Regions from separate parts of the Streptomyces sp. NPDC058231 genome, predicted to be linked through region 1. Evidence: riboswitches for the same ligand, from Rfam matches in the RefSeq annotation. Region 1 holds a riboswitch; the other holds the start of a gene.
The links. A riboswitch is a leader RNA that binds a small molecule or an ion and turns the genes downstream of it on or off. The one in region 1 is predicted to bind ZMP and ZTP.
Positions count from the first base shown of each region.

Region 2: linked by a shared signal. The riboswitch ahead of ACFVXE_RS20015 (phosphoribosylaminoimidazolecarboxamide formyltransferase) and the one ahead of glyA (serine hydroxymethyltransferase) in region 1 are both predicted to bind ZMP and ZTP.

Region 1 covers NZ_JBHVWN010000036.1:6,771-16,234, forward strand. Annotated here, with positions in the region: gene ACFVXE_RS22905 (hypothetical protein) at 1-944, opposite strand, end outside; gene ACFVXE_RS22910 (SpoIIE family protein phosphatase) at 1,410-3,521, shown strand; gene glyA (serine hydroxymethyltransferase) at 3,491-4,765, opposite strand; ZMP/ZTP riboswitch at 4,804-4,929, opposite strand; gene ACFVXE_RS22920 (protease pro-enzyme activation domain-containing protein) at 5,240-7,189, shown strand; gene ACFVXE_RS22925 (hypothetical protein) at 7,365-8,180, shown strand; gene ACFVXE_RS22930 (SpoIIE family protein phosphatase) at 8,273-9,464, opposite strand, start outside.
Region 2 covers NZ_JBHVWN010000028.1:24,013-33,476, reverse strand. Annotated here, with positions in the region: gene ACFVXE_RS20025 (FAD-dependent oxidoreductase) at 1-1,578, opposite strand, end outside; gene ACFVXE_RS20020 (hypothetical protein) at 1,871-2,272, shown strand; gene ACFVXE_RS20015 (phosphoribosylaminoimidazolecarboxamide formyltransferase) at 2,565-3,785, opposite strand; ZMP/ZTP riboswitch at 3,758-3,842, opposite strand; gene ACFVXE_RS20010 (ATP-binding protein) at 4,094-7,663, shown strand; gene ACFVXE_RS20005 (sulfurtransferase TusA family protein) at 7,762-8,028, shown strand; gene ACFVXE_RS20000 (S8 family serine peptidase) at 8,025-9,464, shown strand, end outside.

The DNA of each region.
Region 1 (9,464 bases):
GCTGCGCCCACCGGTGTGTCGAGAAGCCGCTCCTCCTTGTTGATCGTCATCCCCTGGATGACGCGGTAGACCGGCACACCGCTCGCCATGGCCGACTCCCGGGCACCGCACGAGATCGCGGCCAGGGACCAGAGCCGCTCGATCTCGGGCAGCCCTTCGACGCTCTCCGGGACCTCCTGGGAATATGCCTGAATTCTGCCGCGAATGAAGGATTCCAACCGCGCCGTCGACAATTGCGTTCCGCTGAACTCCTCGGTACGGGAAGGCGTGCCGGAAGCAATGAGAATGCTCATCAGGGTCAGGAACGTGCAGTCCTCGTCCGACCATTCCAGGAGCGGTGTGCCTTCCAGGACATTGAGAAGGCATTTTTCGGAATCGACTCCGACCGACTTCCCGACAAGATTGCTCGCCTTGCCGAGGTTCGTGTAGTGGCGGTCACCTACATGGACGACCATGGGGCCGACGTGGCGGAAGGTGTGGCGCAGCTTGCGAATCAGGTCGAGGGCGCGGTCGGCCCCCTCGGCCACGAGCCATTTCTTGACCGCTTCACGACTCGCCAGGCTGGTGTACCGCCGATGGGTGAACTCGTCGTCGAGGTCGGCGGGCCTGTTGCCGTGCCAGTCCACGTTGCCGACGAAGACCGCACCGTCGGGGGTCTGTTCGCCGGCGACGACGAGACGCAGCCGGCCGGTCGAGGTGATCAGCATGTGGTCACCGATCCCCCGCTGGGCCACCGTGCAGTGCACCGTCGCCCCCGCCGCCTCGGCCGACTCCAGAAGGAATCGCTCCTCGGCCGTGAGCGCGTCCATCCCCAGCCCCTCGGGAAAGCGCCCCCCGAGTGTGGCGACATGCCGGGCGGCTGCCGCGACGAGCGTGAGGGAATCGGCCTCTTCGGCGCAACGCGCGAGCAGGTCGGAAAAGCGTTCGGTACGCAAGATCGCCATTACTGAGCCCCCATGGCACAGACGCCATGCAATGGGCCGGCGCCGGTATGTCCGTCATCGGCACACAGCGCTGGATGCCAGTTACACCGGGGTTCGATCCGCGAAGAGATGAAATCTCTGGATGATCATGAACCTCCGGTGATCGGGAGGTTATCAGGAAGTTAACGACACAACAACGGTCACTTCAATTCATGACAATTGCAATAATGAGTCCGTACTGCCTATTTCTGCACAGTGGCCAATTATGGCTATTTGACACCCTTGCAGGGGTCGTTCCGCACCGATTCAGGAAACCGGACGGCGACCGGGGACGGCCCGTGGGCACCGGACACGGCAGCGGTGGAGTGCTGGGTCCCCACTTCGGAGGGACGATGGAGGGGCTGCGGTGGGACGAGAGGAGCGGTGCGCGGGGCCGACGCGGCCACGAAGCCGCTGTCGTGCGGGCAAGCGGAAGGGGTGCCGGGGATGAGTACGACCGACGCGTTCCGGGCCGGGCCGGGCCGGACGGGTGAGGCCCCCGCGCCGAGCGGACTGCTGGACGTGCTGAGCCTGGCCGCGGTGGTGCTCGACGACACCGGCCGGATCCTGTTCTGGAGCCCGCAGGCCGAGGAGCTGTTCGGTTACTCCCCCGAAGAGGCGCTGGGCCGGTTCGCGGCCCGTCTGCTCGTCGACGAAGAGCACCTGGAGACGGTGATCGAGCTGTTCGCCCATGTGATGGAGAGCGGGGAGCGCTGGGCGGGTACCTTCCCGATCCGGCACCGGGACGGCAGCACCCGGCTGGTGGAATTCCGCAACATGCGGCTGCAGGACGAAAGGGGCGGCCGCTACGCGCTGGGCATCGCCACGGACCAGGGGACGCTGCGGCGCGTGGAGCGGGATCTGGCGCTGTCCATGCGGCTGGTCTCCCAGTCCCCGATCGGCCTGGGGGTCATGAACACCGAGCTGCGGTACGTGCTGGCCAACCCGGTGCTGGCGGGCATAGGCGGTCCGCCCGCCGCCGAGCAGGTCGGGCGTGCCGTCAGCGAGGCGCCCCCCTTCCGGCACGAGGAGTCCATCGAGTCGGACATGCGCCAGGTGCTGGCCACCGGTGTGCCGCTGCTGGACCGCTTCGTCGTCGGCCGGATCCCGGGCGACAAGCAGGACCATGCCTGGTCGGTGTCGTTCTACCGGCTGGAGGATCCCGCCGGGCGGGTGCTCGGGCTGGCAACCTCGGTGGTGGACGTCACCGAGCAGCACCGGGCGGCCGCCGACGCCGCCCGGGCGCGGCGCCGGCTGGCCCTGGTGGCGGACGCCTCCGTACGGATCGGTACCACCCTCGACCTGGAACAGACCGCCCGAGAACTGGCCGAGATCTGTGTACCGGCGATGGCCGACGTGGTCACGGTCGATGTCCTCGACAGCGTTCTGCACGACCAGCGGAGCACCACGGCCGACACCGGCCCGGCACGGTTCCGGGCGCTGGCGGTGGTGTCGGCCTACCCCACCAAGGCGACCCAGGCCGTCGATCCCACCGGCAGCCTCGCCCAGTACGACGCCGACCGTCTGATCACCCAGTGCGTCAACTTCCGCCGGGCGGTCCTCAAGGCCGACGTGACCGGCCAGGACCTGCGCCGCGTCGCCCGGGACGACAACTGCGCGGGGCTGCTGGCCGCGGCCGGGGTCCACTCCTACCTCGCGGTCCCGCTGATCGCCCGTGGCGAGGTGATCGGCGCCGTGGGCCTGATGCGCGCCGACAATCCGAGGCCCTTCGACGACGACGACGTGGTCCTGGTCGGGGAGCTGGCTGCCCGCGCGGCGGTGTGCGTCGACAACGCGCGCCTGTTCCAGAGCCAGCGGCACGCCGCCCTGACGCTCCAGCGCAGCCTGCTGCCCCAGCGGCCGGCCGACCGGCTGGGCCTTGAGATCGCCCACCGCTACCAGCCCGCCGACGCCACCAGTGAGATCGGCGGCGACTGGTTCGACGTCATCCCGCTGGCCGACGACAAGACCGCCCTGGTCATCGGTGACGTCATGGGCAGCGGCATCGACGCCGCCGCCGCCATGGGCCAGCTGCGCACCGCCACCCGCACACTGACCCAGCTCGACCTCGATCCGGCCGACGTCCTGCACTATCTCGACCGGGGCACCGCCGGCATCGAACACACCTTCGCCACCTGCGCCTACGCCGTGTTCGATCCCCACACCGGCATGTGCGACATCTCGCTGGCCGGGCATCTGCCGCCGGTGCTCATGCGGCCGGACCGCACCCCGGAGCTGCTCGACCTGCCCACCGGCGCGCCGCTCGGCGTGGGCGGGGTGCCGTTCGGTACCACCCGCCTCGCCCTGGACCGTGGTGATCAGCTGGTCCTGTACACCGATGGCCTGGTCGAAACCCGCGACCAGGCCATCGACGATCGGCTGGATCTCCTGCTGTCCCTGCTCGCGGGTCCGCACCGCGACCTGGAGGAGACCTGCGACCTGCTCCTGCGGGCGCTGCGCCGGCCCGGCGACCACGATGACGTGGCGCTGCTCATCGCCCGGCTGCCCGCAGCGGGGCCCGACGGCGCTCAGCCCACCGGCAGCCCCGGCGCCGGGTAGCCGCTCATCAGGTCCTGCACGTCGGCGCGCACCTTGGTGACCGTCTCCTCGTCGCCGGTGCGCGCCGCCTCCACCACCCGGTCGATCCACTCCGCGACCGTGCCCATCGCGGATGCGGGGATGCCGCGCGAGGTCAGGGCCGGGGTGCCGATGCGGATGCCGGACGGGTCGAAGGGCTTACGGGGGTCGTACGGGACGGCGTTGTAATTGACGACGATCCCGGCCCGGTCCAGGGCCTTCGCCGCGATCTTGCCGGGCACGTCCTTGCCGGTGAGGTCGATCAGCAGGAGGTGGTTGTCCGTGCCGCCGGAGACCAGGTCGAAACCGCGGGACGCCAACTCCTCGCCCAGGACGCGGGCGTTGGTGACGACCTGATGGGCGTAGACCCCGAAATCGGCGGTCGCGGCCTCCTTGAGGGCCACCGCGATCGCTGCCGTCGTGTGGTTGTGCGGGCCGCCCTGGAGACCGGGGAAGACCGCGCGGTCGATGGCGCGGGCGTGCTCCGCACGGCTCAGCAGCATCGCGCCGCGCGGGCCGCGCAGGGTCTTGTGGGTGGTGGTCGAGACCACGTCGGCGTACGGGGCGGGTGAGGGGTGGGCGCCGCCCGCGACCAGGCCGGCGATGTGGGCGATGTCGGCGACCAGTACCGCGCCGACCTCGCGGGCGATGTCGGCGAAGCCGGCGAAGTCGATCGTCCGGGGCACCGCGGTGCCGCCGCAGAAGATCACCTTCGGACGCTCGGCAAGGGCCAGGTCGCGCACCTCGTCCAGGTCGATCCGGCCGGTGTCGCGCCGGACGCCGTACCGCACGCCGCGGAACCAGGTCCCGGTCGCGGACACCCCCCAGCCGTGTGTGAGGTGACCGCCCATCGGCAGCGACATGCCGAGCACGGTCTCGCCGGGCCGCAGGAACGCCAGGTAGACGGCGAGGTTGGCGGGTGAACCGGAGTACGGCTGCACATTGGCGTGTTCCATGCCGAACAGGGACATGGCCCGTTCGACGGCCACCGTCTCCACCTGGTCGATGATCTGCTGGCCCTCGTAGTACCGCTTGCCGGGGTAGCCCTCGGAGTACTTGTTCTGGAGCACCGTGCCGGAGGCCTCCAGCACGGCCGCGGAGACGTAGTTCTCACTGGGGATCAGGCGCAGGGTGTCGGCCTGGAGCTGCTCCTCGGCGGATACGAGGGCCGCGATCTCCGGATCGGTGACGGTGAGTGCGGGCCGGCGGTTCTCGGACGGCGTCATGGGATCCTCCCGGGTCTGGCGCATTGCTGCGGCGTGGACCCGGATGCCCAGGCGGACGGCTCTCCGGCGGTGACGCCTCCGGGCAGGCCCGGAGTGTGCCGCTTCCTCGTGGTCGGTTCCACGGAGCACCCCTGCCGGGATACGCGCCAGTCGCGGCACCGCGCAGTCTACGGACCGAGGTGGTCCGACACGCGCTCATCGGCTCCTCGGCGGGTCCGCCGTCGACGCCCGGTCCGGTCGGTCCGCGTCCGCGGGCCCCGCTCGATGACCGGATTCCGTGGCTCCGCCGACCGGTTCCGGTGCACGCATTCCAACCTATCTCGCCCCTAACTGCCCATCTCTCGCCACCTCTTGACAGTTTCTTGGTGAATGCATGCCCCTTACGTAAAGGGTTCCTCGCCAGAGTGGCGGCTTACATGTGCACATCATCCGGCACATGCTCCACACGCGAAGAACCACATCGCAGGGGGTTACATGAGAACCAGTCGCGCCAGGCGTCGCGCCGGGCTGAGCATGGCAGCGACACTGCCGCTGCTCGCCGGTGCACTCGCCCTCGGCATACCGTCGGCCAGCGCGGACTCCGCGCCCGGGGGCCGCGACGCGCTGCAGGGCACCAAGCCGGTCTGGGCCACCGCCAAGGCGGACCAGGGCGCCACCGCCGACAGCAGCAAGGTGAGTGTCCGCGTCCATCTCGCCGGCCGGGACGCCAAGGGGCTGGCCGCGTACGCCGCAGCCGTCTCGGACCCGGAGTCCTCCTCGTACGGGAAGTATCTGAGCGCCGGGGAGGCGCAGGCCCGGTTCGGGGCGACCCAACAGCAGATCGACCAGGTCAGCCAGTGGCTGAAGTCGAACGGGCTGACCGTCACCGGTGCCAACCAGCACTACGTCTCCGCCACCGGCGATGTCGCCGCGGCCGAGAAGACGTTCAGCACCCAGCTGCGCAACTACCGCAAGGGCAGCCGGACCTACCGCGCACCGTCCTCCACCGCCTCCGTCCCGGCCGGGCTGAGCGAGGCCGTCCTCGCCGTCTCCGGCCTGGACAACGCGCCGCGCAAGTCGAGCCACGACGAGACGCTGCCGCCGCCGGACGCGGTGTTCCGCAACTCCGGCCCCTTCTCCTCGTACTACGGTTCCAAGACCGCCTCGGCGCTGCCGAGCGCCTACGGGGCCAAGGTGCCGTACGCGGTCAAGGGCTACACCGGCAAGCAGCTGCGCGCCGCGTACGGTGCGGGCAGCTGGACCGGCAAGGGCGTGACCGTCGCCATCACCGACGCGTACGCCTCGCCGACCATCGCGAAGGACGCCTCCGAGTACGCCAAGCGCAACGGCGACGCCCCGTACGGGCGCGGGCAGCTCCGCCAGGTGCTGCCGGACGACTACACGCAGACCGAGGAGTGCGGGGCCTCCGGCTGGTACGGCGAGGAGACCCTCGACGTCGAGGCCGTGCACGCGGTGGCACCCGCCGCCGACATCGTGTACGTGGGTGGCGCCTCCTGCTTCGACGCCGACCTGCTGGACTCGCTCAACAAGGTCGTCGACCACCGGCTCGCCGACATCGTCTCCAACTCCTGGGGCGACGTCGAGGCCAATGAGACCCCGGACGTCGCAGCCGCGTACGACCAGGTCTTCAAGATGGGCGCGGTCGAGGGCATCGGCTTCTACTACTCGTCCGGCGACGCGGGTGACAACGTCGCGTCCACCGGCACGAAGCAGATCGACGTCCCGTCCAACTCCGCCTGGGTGACATCGGTCGGCGGCACCTCGCTGGCCGTCGGCAAGCACGACGCGTACCAGTGGGAGACCGGCTGGGGCACGCTGAAGGCGAACCTCGCCGACGACGGGAAGAGCTGGACCGGCTTCCCCGGCGCGTACACCTCCGGCGCCGGCGGCGGCACCAGCTCCACGGTGAAGCAGCCGTTCTACCAGCACGGTGTCGTCCCGGACTCGCTCGCACAGGCGAACGGCAGGACCCGGATGCGTACCGCCCCGGACATCGCGGCGGTCGCGGACCCGAACACCGGCTTCCTGGTCGGCCAGACCCAGACGCTGCCCGACGGTTCGCTGGGCTACGACGAGTACCGCATCGGTGGTACGTCACTGGCGGCGCCGGTCATCGCGGGCGTCCAGGCGCTCGCGCAGCAGGCGCAGCACGGCCGGCCGCTCGGCTTCGCCAACCCGGCGATCTACGCACGGTACGGCTCGAAGACGTACCACGACGTCACCGACCACCCGCTGGGTGTGGGCCGTGATCTCGCGGTCGCCCGGATCGACTTCGCCAACGGCTTCGACTCGGCGGACGGCGTACTGACGTCGGTGCGGAGCCTGGGCAAGGACGCCTCGCTCACGGCGGTGAAGGGGTACGACGACGTGACGGGTGTCGGGACTCCGGCGGCCGGTTACGTGGACTCGTACCGCGGGCGCTGACCCACGGGCCCGATGTGACGACTGCCCCGGGGCCGCGGCCCCGGGGCAGTCTCGCGTCCACGGGCGGCCACCCCGCCCGGGCGCGGCGATCATGCGCTGATACTCTTCCGCCCCCGCCTGACCGCGCCACGCGCCGTCGGGCGGTTCCGTATTCCACGTACGCGAAGAGGGATGCATGAACGCAGGCAGAAGAACCGGCACCGTGGCCGCGCTGGTGGGGGCCCTGGCCCTCTCGGCGCTCACCGTCTCCCCCGCGGAGGCCGCGGACACCGGTATCACCGTGTCGAAGGTGGTCGTCAACAAGGGCCGGCCCGTCGTGGTGGGCACCTCGGACGAGAAGACCCCGTCCGTCAGCTTCCGGATCACCCTGCCCTCCGGGTACAGCACCGCCGATCCGTTCGCGTACGACGCGAGCCCCTTCCTGTACCACGGCACCACCGCCGCCAAGGGGGCGGACGGCGGCGGCCTCTACATGGGGGGCTACACCTGCTTCGAGGACGGTGCCAGGGCGGCCGACTGCGTGGGCGAGCTCACCATCGACCCGCGGTACGACCTCGACTCGAACAGCGACGCCACCACCTGGAAGATCGGTGTGGCGGCCCGCCTGTTCAAGTCCGACGGCGGGCTCAAGGCCGAGGAGTACACGACGGCTTCCGGCAGCGTCCAGGTCAGGCGGTGGGGCAAGGTCACCGTGAACGCGTCACCGGAGCCGGTGACGAAGGGGAAGACGCTCACCGTGACCGGCAGTCTGACCCGCGCGGACTGGGTGAAGCACAAGTACACCGGCTTCGGCAGCCAGTCGGCCGAGCTCCAGTTCCGCAAGAAGGACAGCTCGGTCTACACCACCGTCAAGACGGTGAAGTCCGGATCTACGGGCGCCCTGAAGACCACGGTCACGGCGTCCGCCGACGGCTACTGGCGCTGGACCTTCGCCGGGACCTCCACCACCGGCTCCGCGACCGCCGCGGGCGACTTCGTCGACGTGCGCTGACCTCGGTGCGGGTGCCGTGCCGGCCGTTCGTCCGGGGCGGTACCCGCACGGCACCCGGCGGCGCAGCCCGGCCACGACCGGGGGCGTGTCGTTCAGGACGGCAGGCGCGGGTCCGCGCCCTCGGCGCCCGGGGCCGGTCCGGGCAGTGGCTGCTGCGCCCAGATGACCTTGCCCTCCGGGGTGTACCTGGTGCCCCAGTGCTCGGAGATCTGGGAGACGAGGAACAGCCCCCGGCCTCCCTCGTCCGTCGCGGCCGCGTAACTCAGATGGGGTGAGGTGCTGCTGCCGTCGGACACTTCGCAGATCAGGCTGCGGTCCCGCAGCAGACGCACCCGGACCGGCGGGGACGCGTACCGGATGGCGTTGGTGATCAGCTCGCTGAGAATCAGCTCGGTGGTGAACCCCAGCTCCGACAGGTCCCAGTCGTCGAGCTTCGCCACGACAGCGGCCCGGATCCCGGCCACGGCGACGGGGTCGAGCGGCACGTCCCATTCGGCGATCTGGTCGGCGGTGAGCGCGCGGGTGCGGGCGACGAGCAGCGCCACGTCGTCCGTGGCCTCGGCGGGGAGCAGCGCGTCGAGCACCGCCCGGCAGTGTTCCTCCGGCGACCGGCCCGGATGGGCCAGGGCCCGGCGCAGCAACTCCATCCCCACGTCGATGTCCCTGGTGCGGTCCTCGATCAGCCCGTCGGTGTAGAGGACCAGCTGGGATCCGACGGCCAGATCCAGTTCGGCGGTCTTGAACGGCATGCCGCCGAGCCCCAGCGGCGGTCCGGCAGGGAGCTCGGGGAAGTCCACGCTGCCGTCGGGGTGGACCAGCGCGGGCAGATGGTGCCCGGCGCGGGCCATGGTGCAGTGCCGGGAGACGGGGTCGTAGATCGCGTACAGGCAGGTGGCCCCCACGACCCCCACACCGCCCTCCGCGGTGCCTTCCTCGTTGTCGATGCGGTCGACCAGGTCGTCGAGGTGGCCGAGGAGCTCGTCGGGCGGAAGGTCGAGCGTGGAGAAGTTGTGCACCGCGGTGCGCAGTCGCCCCATGGTGGCCGCGGCGTGCAGACCGTGGCCGACGACATCACCGACGACCAGCGCGACGCGGTTTCCCGACAGCGGGATGACGTCGAACCAGTCGCCGCTGACTCCGGACTGTGCGGGCAGATAGCGGTGGGCGACGTCCAGCGCGTTCTGTTCGGGCAGGGCGCGCGGCAGCAGGCTGCGCTGCAACATCACGGCCAGGGCGTGCTCGCGGGTGTAGCGGCGTGCGTTGTCGATGCTGACCGCGGCACGG
Region 2 (9,464 bases), on a different contig from region 1:
CTTGCCTTCCTGGACCGGGACCGTACGGGAGACCAGCCGGCGGGCGGGTACGGCGTTCTCGCCGCGCAGGGTGTCCCAGAGCTCGATGGTCAGTTCGGTGCCGGCTCGCGCGTCCACCAGGAGTTCCACGTCGTCCAGTCGCGGATCCACCGGCAGCACGAGCGCGAGGTCGCGGTCGAGCGGCAGCGGTGTGGAGGATGTGGTGGGCCCCGGCTCGACGGCGAGCCGGGTGAGGGTGCTGGAGGCGGAGACGCGTGCCGCGCGGGCCAGATCGTCCGGGTCGGTGTTCCGCACGCCCATCAGCGAGGCGTCCTGCCGGAGCAGGGTCTGCTGCAGGAGTGCCGGTCGCGCGTCGTTCAGCGTGCGCGGTGTCAGGCCGAGTGCGGCGCACAGGGCGGCGCCGGTGCCCGCGGCCTCGCCGAGGGTGGCGCAGGTGGCCATGACACGGGTGGAGCCGAACGCGATGTGGGTGGCGGAAATGTTGCGCCCGGCGAAGAGGAGGTTGCCGACGTTCCGTGAGTAGATGCTGCGGAAGGGGATGTGGTAGACGCCGTCGGAGTAGCGTTGCCGGGCGCCCGGTTCCTCGGCGTACATGCCCTCGACCGGATGCAGGTCCACCGACCACCCGCCGAACGCGATCCGGTCGGCGAAGGGTTCCTGGGCCATCACCTCGGTCTGGTTCAGGACGTGGTCGCCGATGAAGCGACGGTACTCACGCTTGCCGGGGATGGATCCGACCCATTCCAGTGTGAGGTTGGCGGCGTCGAATCCGCCGCTGTTCTTGATGTGGTCCCAGATGCCGTGGATGACGGACCACAGCTCGTCGCGGATGCGCTCGTTGTCGTCCACCGTGTCCAGCGAGCCGCCCCACTCCACCCACCAGTAGTCGCATCCGTTGTCTCCGGTACGGATCAGCCGGTGCTCGGGGATGGGCGTGTCCAGTATGTTCCTGGCGAAGGACGGGGGCACGTACTTCACCGGATGGCCGGCGTCCTTGGTGTAGAACAGGATGGTGCTGCCGAGCAGTTGCCGGTCGGGCTCGGGCGGCGCCCACTCCTCGCCGTACTCGTCGCGGGATTCGCGGCCGATGCGGTGGTCGGCTCCCGCGAGATGACCGATCAGCCCGTCGCCGGTGCAGTCGACGAAGACCGGCGAGAAGAAGGTGGTGAGTCGCTCGGAGCCCATGGTCCAGCCGGTGACCGACTCGATCCGCTTCCCGTGCTCCGCGGTGATGTCACGGACATCCGTGTTGAGGTGGAGCCGGAGATTCGGTTCGGCGAGCACCGCGTCGAGCACGACCTGATCCCAGTAATAGGGATTGCCGTCCGGGTTCCGGTACTGGTTCTCCAGGTACAGCTCGCCCATGATGCCGGTCTCGCGGGCCCACCGGTGCACCCCGTGGGCGGTGGCCCCGCACACCCACACCCGCACCTCGCTGCTCGAATTGCCGCCCAGCACGGGGCGGTTGTGCACCAGCGCGACGGTACGGCCCAGCCGCGCAGCGGCGATCGCGGCACACACCCCGGCCAGGCCGCCGCCGACGACGGTGACATCGCTGTGGACGCTCTCCTCACGCATGAGGCACTACCGAGGCCAGGGCCCCACGGGAGGCGCGAATGAGGACGAGTCCGCGTGGAGGGGGGAGCGGACGGAGAAGTGGTTCACATCCATGAATGAGAAACACACTTGAGGACATGTCAAGAATGTAGAGGGCGCGTGGAGTTGAGGTCAAGGAGGCGGACGGGCGGGGCTGGAGCGGTGCCTTCGCGGCGGGCGGCCCCGGCCTCGGGACCGGTGAGCCCGCATGTCGAGGTGTCGCGTACTCGCCATGGCGCCGGTCGATCGTCACCCTGTGTCGGTGCGCTGCGGCATGATGACCGCCGTGGACACGGAGACACTGATAGACGTCTGGCAGCGGCTGCTCGCCGACCCTCGCAAGTCGTGGGTGCTGTTCGAGCACGGCACTTGTGTCGTGCTGACCGCTCCGGGGGGAGAGCCGGCTGAACAGGCCGTCGAGCTCCTGAAGAAGTTCGGCCCGGCGCATGCCGGGTCTTCAGCAGGAGACTTCGGAGTGATCGACCTCAAGGATGCCGAGGGATGGGTCGTCACCGGGCACCACAACGACGTCCTTACCTATGTCGGCCCTGACGAGACTCAGGATCAGTCGGAGATTGCTGTCGGGCTGCTCGGACGTTCCAAGCGCCACCGGGACGGCACTGAACTGCACGTCGTACACGTTGAGGACAAGCGAGGCTCAGCGGACCCGGCGTGAGTACCCGCGATTCACCGCTGGTGATCGCCGGGGGCGTATCGGCTCCAGGTTCCGCCTGCTTCGGTGACCAGTTGTGCGGCTCTCCTGTCGTGGTACCCGAGCGCCTTCGCGATGACGGGGGCCGGGGCGGGATGGCGGCCGGGCCGCGGAGGAGGCGGACGCGCGGCGGGCCGGGAGGTTCTGGGCCGATGTGGCGATCAGGTCGGCCGGATCGCGGTCGAGGATGTCGCAGAGCGTGGCCGGCACCGGCACTTCGAGGTCCCCGCCTGCCGGTACGGGGACCTCGGTGGCCTCAGTGGTGGAAGAGCCGGAGCCCGGTCCGCGCGAGGGCGATCTGATGCTCGCGGCAGGCGTCCTCGACCTCGGCGGACCGGATCGACCCACCGGGCTCGGCGATGTAGCCGACGCCGTGCCGGTGGGCATGGTCGACGTTGTCGCGGAAGGGCAAGGCGCCGTCCGAGACGAACGCGACCTCTCTCAAGCCGGTCAGCCACTGCCTGCGCTGGTCGTCTGTCAGCTCGGGTGCGGGCATGGAGAGCGCGTTCGCCAGCCGCACGTTCTCGTCCGGGGTGAGGTCGCCCTCGATGAAGCGGATCTGCCAATTGATCCTGTCCTGACGCCGGATTGCCGGCCGGAAGGCGAGTGCGCGGACCGCCGGGTGGCGTCGCAGCCACCAGGTGTCGGCTTTCGCACCGGCCAGCCGGGTGCAGTCGACTCGGGACTGCTGGCCTGCGCCGATCCCCAGTGTTGTCCCTCCGAGCAGGTAGCACACGGAGTTGGACTGGGTGTGGCGCAGGACGGCGAGACCCAGCAGGAGATCCTCCGCGGCCGTCGCAGGCAGTGCACCGCACACGACGTCGTCCAGCAGCGTGGTGATCAGAGCCACTTCGTCACGCTGTTGGGTGAGCCGCAGGCCGAACACATCCCGTCGCTCGTGCTGCGGGGGGACGAAGGCCTCGTCTGCTTCCATGACCAGGAAGCGGCCGTTCTTCTTCTTGCTGAGCGTCGCGACGGTGCCGGGTGCGTAGCCGGGGGCGATGATGCCGTCGCAGACCACGCCGGTCAGGAGTTCGGCGAGCTCCGTGTCGACCGGGTGTGAGACGGCGGCGAAGTCGCCGTAGGAGGATTTCGGATCGGCATCGCGGGCTCGCAGGTAGGCGCTGGTGAGCGCACCGACGCCGGCGCGGTCGATGCCGTAGAGCTCAGCCGTGACGTCATCGACGGGCCCGGTCACGGCCGCGCCGGCCGGTGAGACGTGCTTGAAGGACGTAGCGGCCGGCCGGTTCAGGGCCCGACTGGCCTCCAGGACCAGTTGCCAGCTGTTCAGCGCGTCCAGCATGTTGATGTAGGACGGGCTTCCTTGCAGTACCCGGACCGGCAGCCGGCCGGGGCGCACCGGTGCGGCATGGGCCGCCTGCTGCTGCGGGTTGATTCCGTAACGCAGATCCACGTCGGGAGCCTCCTGTGTCAGCCGAACGTCACTGACGCAGGCGCCCAGGCGGTCGACGCTCACGCGGGAAAACGGCCGCTCCCCGGTGGTTCTCCACCTTCGCCAGTTGCGGCCCGGCCAGATCTTACCCGCGGAGGCGCTCGGAAGGATCGCGGTGATGCCGTTGTGTCAGCGGGCATCCGGAACCGGGTCAGCGCCCTCACCCCGACCGAACCATGATCGTTCTCACAGACGACCGCTGTACCGGTGTTCCCCGAGGCCAGGCCACCTGGGAATGGCCGCGGCGCGGTCTCCGACCGCGGTCGGGAGCTGCCGGTCCGTCCCCGGCAGCTTGCCGTTCTACGGCGGAAGCCCAGTACAGTGCCGTGACCATGGCACAGGATTCCCAGGGGCGGAGCGGACGCCCGGCGCCCCGCGGCGCCGGGGTCCCGTTGCTGACTCTGCATCTGCTCGGCGGTTTCCGCGCCGTGCGGGGTGAAGCCGAACCGGTCGTGGAACGGTGGCGGCGTCTCAGCGCCCGCACCGTCGTCAAGATGCTGGCCCTCGCCCCCGGTCACCGGCTGCACCGGGACCAGGTCATCGAGGTGTGCTGGCCGGAAGTCGACCCGGACACCGCGCGCCGCAGCCTCAGAGTGAGTCTGCACACAGCCCGTCACATCCTGGAACCCGAACTCGCGCCGCGCGCCTCCTCCTCCTACCTCACCACCGACGGCGACCTCCTCAGCCTGGTGCCCGGAGCGGTCGAAGTGGACGTGGTGGCCGCCGAACGTGCCGCGGTCGCGGCGCTCGACTCCGGCAGCCAGGACGCCCTCGCCGCCGCGTGGGCCACGCTCAGCCAGGAACTGCTTCCCGAGGACCGGTACGCGGCCTGGGCGGACACCCGGCGGCGTGAGCTCTCCTCACTCCGCCGCCGCCTCGCCCTCTCGCTCGCCGACCTTCCGGGCGCCGCGAACCACGCGCAGCAAGTGGTCTGGATCCTGGAGCGCGAGGTGGCCGCCGACGAGCTCGACGAATCTCTCCACCGGCGCCTGATGGACGCCCATGTGGCAACCGGTGACCACAGCAGGGCGGTCGAGCACTACGGGCGGCTGCGGGAATTGCTGCAGCAGCAACTGGGCACGGACCCGGAACCGCAGACCCAGGAGTTGTACCGCAGGACCGTGCACCACGTCGCGTCGCAGGGCCGGTCCCTCACCCGGCCCGGACCGCCGGCACCTCCCGCCCTTCCGGCCCCGCCGGCGGCGCTGCGCCGGGCCGAAACCATCCCGCTGCGCGGGCGCGACAGCACGCTTGCCGCCGTACTCGCCGGGCTGCCCGCCCGGAACGGACACCCGGACTCCGCCGGTGTACGGGGAACCCCGCTCACCGTGGTGAGCGGCGAGAGCGGAGTAGGCAAGACCCGGCTCGCCGCCGAGGCCGCGAGGGTCGGCGCGGCCGACGGCATCGCCGTGCTGTGGGGTGCCGCCCACGAGGCCGAGGGCCCCCTGCCGTACGGGGCGATGGCCGACGCCCTGTCCGGCTGGTTCGCCGACCGGCCGCCCGCCGAACAGGCAGCAGCTGCCACCGCTCACCCGGAACTCGGCGCCCTGCTGCCCGCGTTCGACACCGAACCCCTGCCGGGCCGCACCGCCGAGGAAGAACGCGCACGCATCTATCGCGCGGTGGGCGCGCTCCTCGCCTCCCTGGCCGAGCACCACCCGGTGCTCGTGGTGCTGGACGATCTGCACGCCGCCGACTTGGGCACGCTCAGGCTCCTGCACCACCTCGTACGCACGGTCGGCGAGCGACCCATCCGCTTCCTGGCCACCCTGCGCGAGGAGGACCTGGACGAGGGCGACGAGCGCCGGACCGTGCTCGCCGCGGCGACCCGCCAGGGGCTGGTCCACCGCGTCGAGCTCATGCGGCTGGCCCGCGCCGACTGCGACCTGCTCGCCGCCGACGTCGCACGCACAGCTCCTGCCGGACCACCATCGCCGCAGGACGGCTCCGACAGCGGGACGACGCCGTCGCCCCTGATGCTGGAGACCGTCTACCGGCTCTCACGCGGCAACCCGCTGTTCGCCGCCGAACTGGTCCGGGTGGCACGCGAGAGCGCGGACAGCGGTACGTACGGACACCCCCACCACCACGACCGGGTGCCCGAGTCGGTCCGCGAAGTGGTGGCCCTGCGCATCGCCCGCTTCGCGCCACATGTCCGCAGGACGCTGGAGGTGCTGGCCGCGGCCGGTGGAGAAGCCGCGCTCGACGAAGCCGCAGAAGTGGCGCTGTCCGGGGTGCACCCGCCGATCGACGGCCCTGTCTTCTCCGCGGCACTGGACGCACTGGTGGCCGCCGGAGTGATCGACGAATGCCGGATCGTGCATCTGGGCCGGAGAGTCGAAGGACTGACCTTCCGCCATCCGGTGGTGGGACTCGCCGTCTACGAACGACTCACTTCCGCAGTCCGCCGACAGCTCCACCTCGCCCACGCACAGGCGGTGCGCCGCCATCGCCCCGAGGCCGTCGAAGCACTCGCCCACCACCTGGACCGGGCCGACGCACCCGAAGCCGCCGTCTGGCTGCGCCGCGCCGCCGAACGGGCCGCACACCTCTACGCCGACGACAGCGCCGCCCGCTACTACGCGGACCTCGTCGCCCGATTGGACACCGCCCCCGACGACGGTGCCGACGCCGCCCGTACCCGGCTCGAGTGGGCCGGCGTACTGATCCGCCAGGCCCGCCACGCACAAGCCGAACAGGTACTGCGCACCGCGCTGGCGACCGTACGCCGACTCGGTGACCAGGACACCGCCGTACGCGCCGCCGCACTCCTCGCCGAGACCCTGGGCAGGGCGGGGCGGCCGCATGAGGGCATCGAGCTCCTGGACGGCCCGGCCGCACCGCCGGTCGCCGGTAGCGGCCCCGACGCCGTCGCCGCGTACCACCTTTCGCTCGCCCAGCTCTGGTTCCTCGTCGGACGGTACGACGACGCCCTGACCAACGCCGCACGGGCGGTCTCCGCTGCCCGCTCGGCAGCCGCGGGCCGGACAGCGGGTCTGCTCGGCCGGGCGCTGCACGTCCGCTCCGCCTGCCTGTTGCTGATCGGCCGCCAGAGCGAGGCACGGGCCGCCGCGGAAGAGGCACTGCCCATCGCGGAACAGGCGCTCGGCGACCTCTCCCTGCAGGCGCTGCTGCTGTCCACGCTGCGCGAACTGGCCGAGCAGAGCGGCCGGTTCGATCAGGCCGAGGAGTACGCCCAGAAGGGCCTCGCCCTTGCCGTACGCACCGGCGACCCCGCCGCGGTCGCCTTCTCACGGGCCAGCCTTGCCCGGGTGTACCTCTGGCTGGGCCGGTTCGGCGAGGCACGCGAGGAGGCCCGCACCGCCGTTGCCGAGGCACGGCCGTACGGCTCCAGCTGGTGCCTGGCGTACTGCCTGATCAGCCGGGGCGAGGTGGAACTGCGTACGGGCGAACTGGACCGGGCGAGCCGTTGGCTGAACGAAGGGGCGGCCGAGGCGCGGCAGCTGGGCGACCACCAGGCGGAGCATGCAGCCCGTGTACTCCTGGCTCAACTCGACCTTGCCGAGGGGGAGCCGCAGCGCGCGCTCACCAGGCTTCGCGAGGCCGGGGAGGACACCGGTACGGGCACACCCGTTCCCGGACCCCAGGGCACGACGGCCGTGGGGAGCGGCGCCCTCACCCTTGAGGCGGAGGCCCTGCTCGCATCCGGCAGTCCGGCCGAAGCCGCCGAGCTCGCCCGCCGGGCACTGGTGCGGACACGGGCAGGCCGGGACCGGCCGGCCCAGGTGGAGGCACGCCGGGTCCTGGCCCTCGCCCTTCACCACTGCGGTGAACCGCACGAGGCGCGACGGCAGCTGCGCGGAGCCCTGCGCCTGGCCCGCGCGATGGGCCACCGTACGGCGGAGGAACGGCTGCTGCGCGCGGCGGCATCCACCGCGTAGGAGCGCTGTCACCAGGGAATTCGCGTGTGAACTTTTCGGTAACGCGCGGCCTCTACTGTCCTCGACGGAAGCAGGCGAACACCGGCGAGGAGCCCCTCATGTCAGCACGACACCCCGCGGCGGCCGTAGTGGTCGAGGCGGGTGGGGAGCCCTGGTTCCGGGTCGAGCCGCTGCTGGACCGCCGTACCCGGGAGATGGCCGATCACGGCGCACTCGAAGTCGTGACCGCGAATCCGGGTGTTCGCAGCGCGGTACCCGCCTGGTGCATGCGCAGGGGAGTTGTTCTTGAGGCCACCGCCGACAGGAACGGCTCGACCAGCTTCCGCATACGCATTGGAAGTCCGTCGCTCCCGGAGGTTCTGTGAGACCCCTCGTCCGTACCGCGCTGTCCGCTGCCACGGCGGCCGTGCTCGTCTGCTCAGCCGGGCTGGCCGGAGGAACCGCGACAGCGGCCCCCGGCACACCGGCCCCCACGGCAGACGGCGCCACGAAGACATCCACCGTCACACTGATCACCGGTGACCGGGTCACCATCACGACCGGCGCCGACGGCAAGCCTTCGTACTCCGTCGCGCCCGTCCCCGGCGTCGACCGCACCGGCGTCACCTTCTCGGTGAACACAGTCGGCCCCGACACCTATCTGATCCCCTCCGACGTCGCGGAACTCGCCGGTGCCTCAGGGGTGCTCGACCGCAACCTCTTCAACATCACCCGCCTGGTCAAGGAAGGGCTCGACGACGCGCACACCACGAGCGTGCCCCTGATCGTGCAGCGCGCCGACGGCGAAACCGTCTCCGGCGTCAGCGGCCTGACCGAGGGACACTCCGTCGACGTGCTCGGCGCGTACGCGGCGAAGCTGAAGAAGTCCGCCACCGGAGACTTCGGCAAGCAGCTCACCGACGCAGCGACGACCGCCGTCCCGAAGGCCGACGTGAAGGCCGCCAAGGACCGCAGATCCGTCGTCCCCAAGACGCAGCTGGCCGGCAAGGCCGGCCGCCTTGGCGGCATCAGCCACATCTGGCTCAACGGCAAGGTGAAGGCCGCCGACTGGGACGTCAACCTCACCCAGGTCGGTGCGCCGACCGCGTGGAACGCCGGTGTCACCGGGCAGGGCGTGAAGGTCGCGGTCCTGGACACCGGCATCGACGCCGACCACCCCGACCTGGCCGGAAAGGTCGACGCCGAGGCGAACTTCACCCCGGCGCCGTCCATGATGGACATCGTCGGCCACGGCACCCACGTGGCGGGCACCATCGCCGGCACCGGCGCCGCAGCCCCCGGCGTGCGCCAGGGCGTCGCCCCGGGTGCCCGCCTCATGATCGGCAAGGTCCTCGACGACACCGGCCAGGGCGACCTGTCCTGGGCCGTCCAGGGCATGCAGTGGGCCGCCCAGAACGGCGCCGACATCGTCAGCATGTCGCTCGGCTCCGGTCCCACCGACGGCACCGACCCGGTCAGCGCCGCGTTGAACCAGCTCAGCGAGGAGTACGGCTCCCTCTTCGTCGTCGCGGCCGGCAACACCGGCCCCGCTGCGAGCAGCGTCTCCTCGCCGGCCAGTGCCGACGACGCGCTCGCCGTCGCCGCGGTCGACTCGACGAGCACCGTCGCCTCCTTCTCCAGCCGCGGCCCGCGCACCGGCGACAACGCCATGAAGCCGGAGATCTCCGCGCCCGGCGTGGCGATCACGGCACCCAAGTCCTCGGGCATGAAGGCGACCACCCCCGACCCCAAGTACGTCACCATGAGCGGCACTTCCATGGCGACACCGCACGTCAGTGGCGTAGCCGCACTGCTCAAGCAG